DNA from 4 places in the uncultured Phascolarctobacterium sp. genome. Region 2 is predicted to be linked to each of the others. Evidence: riboswitches for the same ligand, from Rfam matches in the RefSeq annotation. Region 2 holds a riboswitch; each other region holds the start of a gene.
What was found. A riboswitch is a leader RNA that binds a small molecule or an ion and turns the genes downstream of it on or off. The one in region 2 is predicted to bind cobalamin.
Positions count from the first base shown of each region.

Region 1: it holds a riboswitch for cobalamin, as region 2 does, so the genes downstream of both, cbiD (cobalt-precorrin-5B (C(1))-methyltransferase CbiD) here and Q4G98_RS04730 (TonB-dependent receptor) in region 2, are expected to answer to the same signal.
Region 3: it holds a riboswitch for cobalamin, as region 2 does, so the genes downstream of both, Q4G98_RS07130 (TonB-dependent receptor) here and Q4G98_RS04730 (TonB-dependent receptor) in region 2, are expected to answer to the same signal.
Region 4: it holds a riboswitch for cobalamin, as region 2 does, so the genes downstream of both, nifH (nitrogenase iron protein) here and Q4G98_RS04730 (TonB-dependent receptor) in region 2, are expected to answer to the same signal.

Region 1 is NZ_CATWDQ010000001.1:87,885-90,072, forward strand. Features, by position in the region: gene Q4G98_RS00320 (TonB family protein) at 1-669, shown strand, start outside; cobalamin riboswitch at 727-856, shown strand; gene cbiD (cobalt-precorrin-5B (C(1))-methyltransferase CbiD) at 1,022-2,164, shown strand; gene cobI (precorrin-2 C(20)-methyltransferase) at 2,170-2,188, shown strand, end outside.
Region 2 is NZ_CATWDQ010000004.1:17,701-19,888, reverse strand. Features, by position in the region: gene Q4G98_RS04735 (MerR family transcriptional regulator) at 1-482, opposite strand, end outside; cobalamin riboswitch at 602-780, shown strand; gene Q4G98_RS04730 (TonB-dependent receptor) at 948-2,188, shown strand, end outside.
Region 3 is NZ_CATWDQ010000007.1:68,506-70,693, forward strand. Features, by position in the region: cobalamin riboswitch at 223-404, shown strand; gene Q4G98_RS07130 (TonB-dependent receptor) at 771-2,188, shown strand, end outside.
Region 4 is NZ_CATWDQ010000001.1:13,726-15,913, forward strand. Features, by position in the region: gene Q4G98_RS00065 (ABC transporter ATP-binding protein) at 1-757, shown strand, start outside; cobalamin riboswitch at 760-938, shown strand; gene nifH (nitrogenase iron protein) at 1,073-1,888, shown strand; gene Q4G98_RS00075 (nitrogenase component 1) at 1,872-2,188, shown strand, end outside.

The DNA of each region.
Region 1 (2,188 bases), on a different contig from region 2:
GCGTTGCAAAATAAGCAACAAAACTCTATGCAAAAACAGGAAGCACAGAAAGCTGATCCAATAAATTCTGATGATATAATAGAAAAAACTACCCGCAGGGAACAGGTATACGAACAGCAGCAGGTTGCCCCCCATGATCCCGCGCCTGTGGAGCGGGCTGTTCAGCAAAGTAAAAATATTGCTGGTGCTGAGGTAAAAGAAAATACAGGCAGCGGCGGCGGTTATGGTACTGGACAGGGCAGTGGTTATGGAAGCGGTTCAGGATCGGGAAGCGGAAGTGGCAGTGGTGGTGGACATGGTTCCGGAGTTGGAACGGGTATAGGCGACGGTACTGGCGCGGGAATAGGAACTGGTGAAGGCGGCGGTTATGCCGGAGGCGACCCATCAGCAAATCCTGCTATTCCTCCCCGCCTGGTAAGAAGCCGTCAGCCAAATTATCCGGGCAGTGCCAGAAGTGCCAGTATTGAAGGTACGACTACAGTGCGTATCCTGGTAGGTTACGAAGGCGAAGTTGAATCTGTAGTAGTGGCAGAATCTTCAGGGAATGCGGCGTTAGATGCGGCTGCTGTCGATGCATGCTACAGCTGGCGCTTTAGCGGTGCTAAAAATGGTGTTGGTCAAAAAATACGTTGCTATACATATGTACCTATTACTTTTAGGTTACGATAATTTAAAACTTAATAAGAATCTCCATTGGTTTTTTGTGGATTTTATGCTATAATAATATGTAATTTGATATTATTAGGTGCCCGTGAGGGCGTAAATGGCAAGATCGGTGTAAATCCGACACGGTCCCGCCACTGTAATAACGCTGAGGCGTTTAAGTCAGGTGCCTGCCTATGTGCTAAAGCTGTATCCACGAGTGATGGAGATGGAAAGTAAACTTCACCCAGCAGGGTAAGTGTGTGTTTGTATCTTTATGACTTCTGTCGGAAACGGCAGGAGTCTTTTCTGATTATTAGTAAAAAATACTAGATGACAGGCTGTGTTTAGCAATATGACTGAGCAGAAAGGGGGATGTATGGAAGAATATCAGATTTCTCAAGGGAAGCGTTTGCGATGTGGTTATACTACAGGAAGTTGTGCAACAGCTGCAGCCAAAGCTGCTGCAATGATGCTTCTGACTGGTAAACGAGTTGATTTTGTTCAGATAGATACCCCGAAAGGCATTGTACTCGATTTGGAACCGGAAGAGGCAGTTATTACTGAAACGAGTGCAACATGTGCTATTCGTAAAGATAGCGGCGATGATCCTGACGATACGAACGGAATATTGATTTATGCCACTGTGGAAAAAGTAACAGGAAAAGAGATCAAGTTACTTGGCGGTATTGGTATTGGCCATGTTACTAAACCTGGCTTGGCCTGTGCTGTTGATGGCCCTGCTATTAATCCTACGCCGCGTAAAATGATAACTTGCGAACTTGAAAAAGTAATGAAGGAAGCAGGCTATGACCAGGGATTGCAGGTTACGATTTCTGCTCCTGAAGGTGTTGAAATTGCCAGGAAAACGTTTAACCCGCGTCTGGGTATTTTAGGTGGTATTTCCATTTTAGGTACCAGTGGTATCGTTGAGCCAATGAGTGAAAAAGCTCTGGTAGAAACGATGTATGTGGAACTTGACGCACAGGCAGCTGCCGGAAATAAAAATCTGCTGGTTTTTTTTGGAAATTATGGTGAGGATTTTACCCGTGATGTATTGGGTCTTAATATTGATGATGCGGTGACCTGCAGTAATTTTGTTGGCGAACTTTTAGACTATGCGGTTTACAAAGGTTTTGAGACCTTACTGCTGATAGGCCATTCAGGTAAATTAGTAAAATTAGGACAGGGTGTGATGAATACCCATTCCAAGTATGCTGATTGTCGTACAGAATTGATGGCTCTTTTGGCAATGTTTGCCGGTGCTGAAGTGGAAGTTGGCAAAGAAATTATTGCTTGCCCTACGACTGACGAAGTGGTGAAGGTATTGCAGCGCGAGAAGATTTTTGAGGAAGTAATAAATAAAGTAACTGAACGTATTGATTTTTACATGCAGCATCGCGTGCATGGTAAAATAAAAACAGCGGCGCTGATGTTTTCTAATGTATATGGTATTTTAGGTAAAACAGCAGCTGCTGATGAATTAATTAAATTACATTTAAAGGACAAACAGGAAGGATGAAAAACATGAGAGGTAAATTGTACA
Region 2 (2,188 bases):
TCGATAAAAAGACTGGCCGAGATTTTTGTTCTGTCTTTAAAGTTCATTTTAGGCGCAACCGTTTGGCTTAAACACAAAAATTCATCTCCCGTTTGGACAGTCAGGATTTTATTAAATTTAATGTTTTCTAATTGCTGAAGATTGATGATGGAATGGTGCAGTTCATTTTTTAGACTGATCATTTTTTCGATCATGTGTTCAAGAAGCGTTTCACGGTCAGCGAGGAGCTGCTGATAGTTAGAATAGGACTTGTTTGCCAGATAGCTTTTAATTTCTGCCAGCGGAATATCGAGTTTACGCATTGTTAAGATCAATTCCAGGGCAAACAGTTGGGTCCGCTTATAATAGCGGTAGCCGTTTTCTTCAACAACTTCAGGCGTGATCAGGCCTAAGCTGTCGTAATAAAGCAAAGTTTTACGGGGGATTTTACAAAGACTGGCCAGTTCGCCTGTCGTAAAATAATTGTCAATTGGTTTTTTCATAAAAAAAATAAACTCCCTCTTGACTGTCTAGTAGCCATACATAGTAATATGCTATATATGATATTATAACATATAGTTGTGGATATAAAATAGAATACTTTATTATAAAATACAGAAAATGAATATTGCTGTTATCAGGTGACGCAGGTCTTAATAGAGAAGTTGGGTGCAAAGCCCGCACGATCCCGTCGCTGTAAGAGTGAGCAAATCCATATTTATGTCACTGGAGTTATCCGGGAAGGCTTGGAGGCGCGATGAACTTGAGTCAGAAGAACTTGCCTGATGATAAAATTTACTGCTGCGTGAGACAGTGAGGTAATGATGTGGTTGAAAACCGTTTAATACCTTTTGCCGTGGCAGAAGGTATTTTTGTTTGCTAATAAAAGCAGAAGCAGCTGCGGCTATGAAGGATAGGCAGATGTGAAGCTTTTATTTCAATAAAAAAGTTATGAAAGGAAGTTGAACGTGTTGAAAAAGAGTATGGGTAAGAGTGCACTGATGGTAGCACTTATAACTGGCAATGTCATCTGGGGGGGTACAGCAGTATATGCAGAAGAAGGTCTGCAGCAGTTTAATCTGGATCAGATGGTGGTAACGGCTACCAGAACCATGAAGGAGCTGCAGGAAGTACCTTCTAGCGTCAGTGTTGTGACGGCTCAGGACATTGAGGAACGAAATATCAATTCTGTGCCGGAAGCACTGCAGACTTTACCAGGAGTTTATATGAGTCAGGTGGCACAGGGAGGAATTCAGATCAGGGGCTTCAGCTCCAGTGATATTTTGGTCTTGTTAGACGGGCTGCCGATGAATACTACTTATAATAATGGTATGGAATGGGAAATGGTACCTGTTGAAAGAATTGCCCGTATAGAAGTTGTAAGGGGTGCCGGTTCTTCTTTGTATGGCGGTCGGGCAGTGGGCGCGGTCGTTAATATCATCACGAAGGATAATCCTAAGAAAAAAGGCGCTGATGTAAATGCCGTAGTCAGCTATGGCAGTAATAATACCTGGAAAAAAGCTTTGTATGCAGATGTTAAGGCTAATGAAAAACTGTCTTTTGGCATCGGCTATGAAAACAGAAAATCTGACGGCTTCAGAGGTTATTATTATACAGGTAGCGCTAGTAAAGGATCTGGGGCTGTAAAACCTGATCATGAACTGCCGCAGCTCAGCGGCGGTAAATATATTTTAGGTGGACGCGGTGAAAAGGTTTGGGAAAATGAAAATATTTCGGCCAATATCAAGTATGATTTTGATAAAGACAGATCTTTAAAATATACATTTATCCACACAGAAAGTGAATACCGTTACCAAAATCCCTGGACGACAATATATGAAAACGGAAAACCGGTTTTTAACGGTAATGTAGATGTGGGCAATGGTATGGTAGTGAAACCAGGCCTGAGCACCTATTTAGGTTATGATGGACGGAAAGAATCTGATCTGCATACCTTGGCTTATAACGATAACAAAAATAAATTCAGCACCAGTTTTGGTTATCTGGACATGAAGAGCAATGGTTTTAGTAGTCCCAGCAGTCCTAAATCTACTGATTGGACGGGTGCCGGTACTGATTCCTTCTATCCCGGTGAAACCTATAATTTTGATGTGCAGAAGGCCTGGGACAATGTCGGCAAACATACGATTTTAGTAGGCGGAAGCTTTAAACAGGAGAGCTTTGACCAGTTGCGTAAATACTTGAGTAA
Region 3 (2,188 bases), on a different contig from region 2:
GAGAGACAGAGAGTTGGAAAAACTGGTATACGCTTGTTATGCAAGTTTTTCTGCCCCTCTGCGTCAGCAGGGGGGCAGTTCTTATTTCCTGCAGGTTCAGTCATAGCCTGCAAACTCCACTCAACTCAGACCTTTGGGCGTGGTGCCGCTGGGGTGGCGGCATCCATGCTTGCGGTCATAAGTGCCGGAGTAATAAATGACGTGTCCATTGACAATTTCAAAAATGAAAAATTAGAGCTGGGTATTTTGGAATGTAGAAATCCAAAGTTTTATAGGGAAGTCCGGTGGGAATCCGGCGCTGTCACGCAACTGTATTAGGGAGCTTCAGTATCGCAGTCCTTTCACTAAGGGATGCTGGGGTAATGATCTTGAGTCAGAGTGCTGACTGGTTCTATCTTTTGAACAGCCTGCGTAGACAGACTGGGAGAAAATTTTGCAGAGATATTTAAGTTTGGCGTTTTGCCAGACAAATATTTCTGCGGACGCTATGATTATGCGCTGAAACCAGCAGCGCGGAAATTTTAGTATTTTCGACCAGAAAAGCGGAGCAGGCTGTTTGGTAAAAACAAACGCTGCACTTTCACCGAATGGACTGGTAGAAAATGCAGCGTTATTTTTTGCTGAAAGTGTCCGAATTTTACAGCGGCAGGTAAAAATGCGAGTAGTGACGCGTACTTACATACTGCTGTAAAATGACAGTTTCTAAACGATGATCATGTTTAGAAACGGCAAAACAGAAATGCTGGAATTTTTAAGTTGGTGTGGAGGATATGATGAAGAAAAATTTGAGAAGGCAAAGAACATTACAAGTATTACCGGCGGCTATTGCCTTATCGTTAGGCGTAATCGCACCGTTTGCCCCCCCCCAGTGTGCATTTGCGGCTGATATCCAAACGCAGCCTGATGGCGGTGCGCATTATATCAATGTTGGCTCAACTGTTACTGGTCAGGATACGTTTCTTGACCTTGAAAAAGGAACATCAATCAGTAATAGTGTCATTAATGAATATAAAACATTTAGGTTAGGAAATTCCAATTTCTTTTCAGTAGTATCAAAAAGAGACGGCACGACTTCAACGGTTAAGATAGTAGATCCTATGTTTAATTTTAACAAATTTTTGGCAGATGACATATCTGCACCAAGTGATGCAAATGCTGTGGCTATTAAATTACGTAACAGCGATGGTGAGTACTATTATAAAGTGCTTGGAACTAAAGATAAGGGATTTGGTTATAAGGCAGCAACGAATCCAGCTACAGGAGTACTGCTTAGTCAACTTGTTGGTATGCAAACATCAGCTGCGCAAAGTGAAATATATGGTTATCTAAAAAATGGCGAAAATGAAAAAGTTAAGGAATGGATGACTAAATATCTTCCTTGTTTGTGTTATGTTCAAATAGATGCTGCGGATTTGGAAAAGATTGAAAATTATATAGATAGTAGTTCATCAGAAGGCAATAGTCAATTAAACAATTATTTGCAAAATGATCAGTATGTTTTAAGTGGTGATGATATAGCTATTAAAGGTTCCATAGAAACTCAGTGGAACTTATTATGTAGTGGCAAACCAACAGATTCGCCAACAACATATTCTTATAGTAACAAAAAAATTGAATCGAATGCTTCTTGGCGTCCGATGGATAGGGCCATATATAAAGTTACTGTTAGTGATCAATACAAATTAGAGAATAAATATTGGGTAACAGGTAGTGGGCAAGGAGCTATACCTGCTAAGGATTCCACAAGCGGTAAGTTTCCTACTACAAATGGTACTGGTACTACTACTGATAATGGTGTTGGTAAGGATGAGCAAGGTGAAGAGAATAAAGAAGTGATAGCTAATACTTCAAGTACAGGTATTTTTACGGCTATTACTGTAGATAAACTGGAAACTGGAGCGGGCAGTATTATTGATCTAAGCTACTTAAATACCAATAATGATGACGGCATACCTTTGGTTTTACAAACAGAAAATAATAAGTTGGATGTTTCATTTGAAGATCATGATCAAAATAATATTTTGGCAAGAATTCAGTTAAATCGCGCTTTGATTGTTAATGACGCGACAATGGGGCAGAATACGACTTTTAGACTAGGTGTTTATAGTGATGGTGATTCCCGTACTAATGACACAGTGCGTATTACTAACGCTGAACAGCACGATGAGGATAGCAACGGCAAAACCAA
Region 4 (2,188 bases), on a different contig from region 2:
CACGATTCGTATTATTGATAAAACTATCATCCATGATCTAAACCTTTCCGTACCGGAAGGGAAAGTAACTGCGATCATAGGCCCTAACGGCTGTGGCAAAAGTACTACATTAAAGGCTTTGGCCCGTATTTGGCTGTGCTATAAAGGCAATGTGACCTTTAATGGCGAAGACATAAAAAAATTCAGCCATCGGGAATTTGCGCAAAAACTGGCGATTTTAACGCAGGCGCCGCAATCACCGGCAGATCTGACTGTTAAAGACCTGGTAGAGATGGGGCGCTTTCCGCATCGCAGCTGGTTTGGCCGCAAAAGCGTGGAAGACGATGCCCATGTTGAGTGGGCTTTAGGCCAGACGAATATGCTGGGAATGCAGCACCGCCTGCTCAGCACCTTATCTGGCGGCGAGCGGCAAAGGGCCTGGATCGCTATGGCTTTAGCCCAAAGGCCGCAAGTACTCTTGCTTGATGAACCTACGACCTATTTGGATATCTGCCATCAGCTGGAAGTCATGCAGCTTTTGGCAAAACTCAACCGTGAATTGCAGTTGACAGTAGTTATGGTCATCCACGACATCAATCATGCTGTGCAGTATTCCGATCATATTGCTGTAATCAAAGAAGGCCGTCTGGTAACGGAAGGAGAGCCGCAGAAAATCGTCACAGCACAGCTGCTGAAAGATGTTTTCAAAGTTAAAGCTGATGAATTTGTCTGCAGTAACGGTATGCCGGCACTGCTTCCGGTAGACCTGGTAAAATAAAATTTAATATTGTTTGATCTGGTGCGCTTGCTGCGCATAATAGATAAATCGGTGTAAGTCCGATACGATCCCGTCGCTGTAATGATGAGCAACCCTCGAAATACCACTGGGCGAAAGCCTGGGAAGGTGAGGCGAGCAATGAATCAGAGTCAGAAGAACTGCCAGATCATAGTACGTCCCCACGAGAGATGGGAAAGCGTCGATAAAATATTCGGTATTCATACTAATATTTATTTTTTAGAACAGCTTTCCCAAAGGGGTGAGTCTGTTCTTTTTTTCTTTTAAAATTTATAGATAGTATGGAGGTAATGGATGATGAAAAAAATTGCTTTTTATGGTAAAGGCGGTATTGGTAAATCCACTACGGCTGCTAATGTATCGGCTGCATTCAGCGAAATGGGGCAAAAGGTTTGTCAGATAGGCTGCGATCCCAAAAATGATTCTACCAGACTGCTTTTGGGACAAATCTGCCGTCAAACAGTTTTGGATCTGGTCCGTGATTCTGAAGATGATATCCAGGCAGAACAGATAGTACATACAGGTTTTAACGGCATCAAATGTGTTGAAGCAGGAGGTCCGGAACCTGGAGTTGGCTGTGCTGGGCGTGGTATTATCGTCGCCTTGGAAAAATTGAAAGAACTTGAGGTTTTAGATGATGAAGATCTCGTTTTGTATGATGTCTTGGGAGATGTTGTTTGTGGCGGATTTGCCGTACCGATCAGAGAAGGTTATGCAACAGATATTTATATAGTTTCTTCCGGCGAGCTGATGGCGCTTTATGCGGCGAATAATATTGCTAAAGGTGTTAAAAGATTTGCGGCCAGAGGCGAGGTAAGACTTGGCGGCATTATCGGTAATAGCCGGAATACGCCTAATGAACATGCGTTGCTGACAGAATTTGCCAGAAGATTAAATACAAAATTGATTGCCTTTATTCCCCGCAATGTGATCGTAAACAAAGCCGAAAATAACCGGCAGACGGTCATAGAATATGCACCGGAGTGTGAACAGGCTCAGGTTTACAGAACATTGGCGCAGGATATTTGGGGAAATCAAGAATTATCAGTACCGACACCTTTGACGTTTGAAGAACTGGAGGATTTAGTAGCAGGTTATGGCAATCAAGACTAAAAGAATGCTGTCTAAAACTAAAAGCTGCAGCTGCAGTATGCCCGGTGTTTGGCGTGCGGCTGCCTATTGCAGCGGCGCTGCTGTTATTTTTCATAGCCCGCGGGCCTGTGCCCATGTGGCGCGCAGCATGGACATTAATGCACAGTATCGTGCTTTGGCAAATGGCTCTGCTGAAAATTTAAAGTCTATTCCCGTCGTATCAAGCCTGCTTCAGGAAAAACATTCTATTTTTGGCGGTGCGGAACGCTTACGTGCCTGCATAGATGACGTTATCAAGACTTATCAGCCGCAGTGCCTGAT